2 regions of the Streptomyces mirabilis genome follow, and region 2 is predicted to be linked to the other one. Evidence: riboswitches for the same ligand, from Rfam matches in the RefSeq annotation. Region 2 holds a riboswitch; the other holds the start of a gene.

Region 1 (2,196 bases), 4.2 Mb from region 2:
CCTTGGCGTACGCGCTCAGCGCACCTTTCCGTGGAAGGCAGGGTGGGCGTCGAGCCGACGTACGTAGTCCCGGAGCCGACCGAACGGGGCGAGGGATTCCGTCGGGTCGAATCGGGTCAGGGCCACCCAGAGGTCGACGTCCGCGGCCGTCAGCTCGTCGCCCAACGCGTAGGCTCGCGGGGCGAGTTGCCGGTCCAGTGACTGGAGTGCCGTCGTGCGCGCAAGCGGCGGCGCGGTGGGAGTGACGTCCCGGTCGAGAAGTTCGCGCAGGGCGTCGATGTCCGCGGTGAGGGCCGGTGGGTTCAGCCGGGGGAGGCGGGCGTCGTTCTGGCAGACCGGCAGCCCGGCGAGGTCACGCAGGATGTCGGGCGTGTGGTTGCTCACGATCCGTCCGCTCCAACGGTCGCACAGCGCGGGCGCGGTGAGCGGACCGTCGTAGTGGTGCCAGGTGGCCTCGTACGCGCCGCGCAGTGCGGCGAACGCGTCGGGTGTCTCGGCGGGAAGCGTCAGCAGCGTGGTGGCGACCGAGTCGTGGAGACCGAGCAGCTCCAGGGTGACCGAGATGCGCAGCGAACGCGGACAGCCCTCGGTGAGGTACAGCTGATAGCGGTGCGGCGCCGGGTAGAAACCGCCGGCCAGGCCGACGCCGATGCGGCTGCGGATGCGGTGGGGGCGAGGCGCGGCGAGCGAGACTGTCTTGGGCATGACTCTCCAGGGAACGTCGAAGCCCCCGCGGCCCGTTGGGCGGCGGTGGCGGAACGGAGTGACTGCGCTGACGTACGGACCGGTCCGGATCGTGGGACGTGCCCGACCGGACGGACCGCATGGACCAGTACGCGCTGGACGGACCGCCTGGACTAGTACGCGCTGGAGACCCGCTGCAGATCGATGTGCAGGCGCCTGGTCAGACCGTTCGTGCTCCTCCTGGCCATTCCTATCGCTCCCGTGTCCGGGGCTCGCGAGAGGCGAGACCACGCTTGTCCCGCCGCACCGGCGGAACCCGGTCGTCACCCGGGGCACCCCGTCGCGGTGGAAGGGTTGCCTGTCAGTGGGCCGGGGCCGATAACCGCGTCGAACGGGAGAAACCCGCACGACGGGCGCTGACAATCGTGACCGTCCCCGTCAGTCTCGGTCCGGTCCGCGGAGCCGTCAAGAAGGCATATGCGCGGTCTCACCACGTGGTCATTCCGGCCGGTGCGCGTTGACATTCGTTTGGGGCCATGCCTAACTTACGCCGCATCGGACCGGATCGATTCCGGTGCGTTCGAGGCCCAGCGGGGCGGAACGGTGACGGTGAACGCGATGTACGCAGCTGACGGGACGACCGCTTCGCGGCGCCACGGCTGCGCCGCCACCGCACTGTGTTGTACCTCCCGCGGCGCCCGCTGTCTCTGTCAGGGCTGACCGCTTCCGCCTTCCGCGACGTTGAACGTCCGCACGGCTCAACATCCCTTGCCCGCCACCCTGTCGGTGCGCTGCCGGTGAGCCTCCCCCTCCGTACTCCCTGACATCCGTCTGTCCCCGCGCGCACCGCCGTCGTACGGGCCGCGGCGGTGTGTCCGCATTCGTTGGAGCCCTCCATGAGTGAATCCCTGGGCTCCGCCGTGCCGTTGAGCACGACGGAGCCCCGCCCGGCCGCGGCACAGCGCGTGCTGCCCCTGCGCCACCCCGGCCGCTGGATCGCCTCGGCGATCGTGCTCGTCGTGGTCGCCCAGATCGTCCACGGGCTGGCGACCAACCCCTTCTTCCAGTGGGACAGGTTCCAGTACTGGTTCCTGCGTCCCGCGATCCTCGACGGCCTGCTCATCACCCTCGAAGTGACCCTCTACAGCGCCGTGTTGGGCCTGCTCGGCGGCATCCTGCTCGCCCTGGCCCGGCTCTCCAGGAGCCCCGTGCTGCGCGCGGTGAGCTGGATCTACATCTGGCTGTTCCGCTCGGTGCCGCTCATCGTCGTCCTGCTCTTCCTCTACAACTTCAGCGCGCTCTACAAGACGCTGAGCCTCGGTGTCCCCTTCGGCCCCGCCTTCCTCACCTTCGACGAGTCCCGGCTCGCCACCGACATGGTCGTCGCGGTCGTCGGATTGAGCCTCAACGAGGCGGCGTACGCGGCGGAAGTGGTCCGCGGCGGCATCCTCTCCGTCGACCAGGGCCAGCACGAGGCGGCCTCCGCACTCGGTCTGCCCAAGGGCTACCAGT
Region 2 (2,196 bases):
GCGCCTGCCCGTCCTGGTGGCGGTGCTTGCGCACGCCCACGTCGACCTGGGCGAGCGCGTCCAGGCCCACCAGGTGCAGGGCGTCGACCAGCATGCCCAGCTCGATCCCGTACCCGACGGGGAAGGGGAGCTGTTCGAGCAGCGAGCGGCGGGCCGCGTACTCCCCGCCGAGCGGCTGCACGAAGCCGGCCAGCTGCGGCCAGTGCATGTTGAGGAGGGGGCGGGCCATGAGTTCGGTGACCCGGCCGCCCTGCCCCGCCGCACCGCCGAGCGGACGGTCGTACATCGCCTTGACGAGGTCCACACCGGGCTCGGTGAGCAGCGGCCCCACGATCCCGGAGACGAAGTCCGAGGAGAACTCCTTCAGATCCGCGTCGATGAAACAGATGATGTCCCCGCTCGTCACGAGGAGGGAACGCCACAGCACCTCGCCCTTGCCGGGCACGGTCGGGATGCGCGGCAGGATCTCGTCCCGGTGCACCACGCGCGCGCCCGCCGCGGCGGCCACCTCCGAGGTGCGGTCGGTCGAGCCCGAGTCGATGACGACGATCTCGTCGACGAGGGGCACCTGCTGCATCAGGTCGTGGCGGATGATGGCGACGATCTCGCCGACCGTCTCCTCCTCGTTCAGCGCCGGCAGGACGACGCTCACCGAGGAGCCCGTGGCCCGTTTGGCGGACATGAGCCTGTGGAGCGGGCGATCGGTCACGGACCAGGAGCGATTGCTCAGCCAGCGCTCAGTTTCCTTCAGCACAGTCTGCGGCTCCTCACTGTCTGATCACCCGGTGTCTCACGGTGTGATCCATCTCGCGGTTCGGACGACTATCTCAACTGTCCTGGCCTTCGGTTACAGTCTTGAACAACGCGGATGACCATCGCATGTCGTAGATCATTTGCGGACCACCGCACCACCCGCACGACACAACCGAATACCGCTCATCCAGAGGGGCAGAGGGATACGGCCCGATGAAGCCCCGGCAACCCTCCAGCTGGTTCCTGTCACATTGATGTGGCGAGGCTCCCGGCTAGGGAAGGTGCCAAATCCGTCTCACGGCGAAGTGCGTCGTGAGGAAGATGAGGAGAAAGGGCCTCGCCTCCATGGCTGCGCAGACTGTTGCAAGTTCGACTGTTGCAAGCACCACGAACCCTGTCGCGGGCGACACCACCACCGTAGTCGGTGTGGATCTCGGACCCGCCGACGCGCTTTCCTGCCGCGAGTGCGGGCACCGCGTGCCGCTCGGCCCGGTCTTCGCCTGCGAGGAGTGTTTCGGCCCGCTGGAGATCGCGTACGACTTCTCGGCCTACGAAACCGAAGAGCTCCGGGCGCGCATCGAAGCGGGCCCCGCGAACATCTGGCGCTACGCGCCGCTGCTGCCCGTCCCGGCCGACGTCGCCGACAAGCCGAACATCAACCCCGGCTGGACCAAGCTCGTCAAGGCCGACAACCTCGCCCGCGAGCTGGGCGTCGAGGCCGGCAAGCTCTTCGTCAAGGACGACTCCGGCAACCCGACGCACTCCTTCAAGGACCGCGTCGTGGCGCAGGCCATCGAGGCGGCGCGTGCCTTCAACTTCACCACTCTCTCCTGCTCCTCCACCGGCAACCTCGCCGGCGCCGTGGGTGCCGCCGCCGCCCGCGCCGGCTTCCGCTCCTGCGTGTTCATCCCGCACGACCTGGAGCAGGGCAAGGTCGTCATGGCCGCGATCTACGGCGGCGAGCTCGTCGGCATCGAGGGCAACTACGACGACGTGAACCGCTTCTGCTCCGAGCTGATCGGCGACCCGGCCGGCGAGGGCTGGGGCTTCGTCAACGTCAACCTGCGGCCGTACTACGCGGAGGGCTCCAAGACCCTGGCGTACGAGATCTGCGAGCAGCTGGGGTGGAAGCTCCCCGACCAGCTCGTGGTGCCCATCGCCTCCGGCTCCCAGCTCACGAAGATCGACAAGGGTCTTCAGGAGCTGATCAAGCTCGGACTGGTCGAGGACAAGCCGTACAAGATCTTCGGCGCCCAGGCCGAGGGCTGCTCGCCGGTGTCCGTCGCCTACAAGGCTGGCCACGACGTCGTACGGCCCCAGAAGCCGAACACCATCGCCAAGTCGCTGGCGATCGGCAACCCGGCGGACGGGCCGTACGTGCTGGACATCGCGCGGCGCACGGGTGGGGCCGTGGAGGACGTGAACGACGAGCAGGTCGTGGAC

The links. A riboswitch is a leader RNA that binds a small molecule or an ion and turns the genes downstream of it on or off. The one in region 2 is predicted to bind S-adenosylmethionine.
Region 1: linked by a shared signal. The riboswitch ahead of SMIR_RS44795 (putative leader peptide) and the one ahead of thrC (threonine synthase) in region 2 are both predicted to bind S-adenosylmethionine.

Annotation. Positions count from the first base shown of each region.
Region 1 covers NZ_CP074102.1:482,111-484,306, reverse strand. The annotation lists gene SMIR_RS02170 (glutathione S-transferase C-terminal domain-containing protein) at 16-705, opposite strand; gene SMIR_RS44795 (putative leader peptide) at 858-932, opposite strand; SAM riboswitch class IV at 969-1,115, opposite strand; gene SMIR_RS02165 (amino acid ABC transporter permease) at 1,581-2,196, shown strand, end outside.
Region 2 covers NZ_CP074102.1:4,637,148-4,639,343, forward strand. The annotation lists gene SMIR_RS20590 (glucosyl-3-phosphoglycerate synthase) at 1-754, opposite strand, end outside; SAM riboswitch class I at 934-1,081, shown strand; gene thrC (threonine synthase) at 1,099-2,196, shown strand, end outside.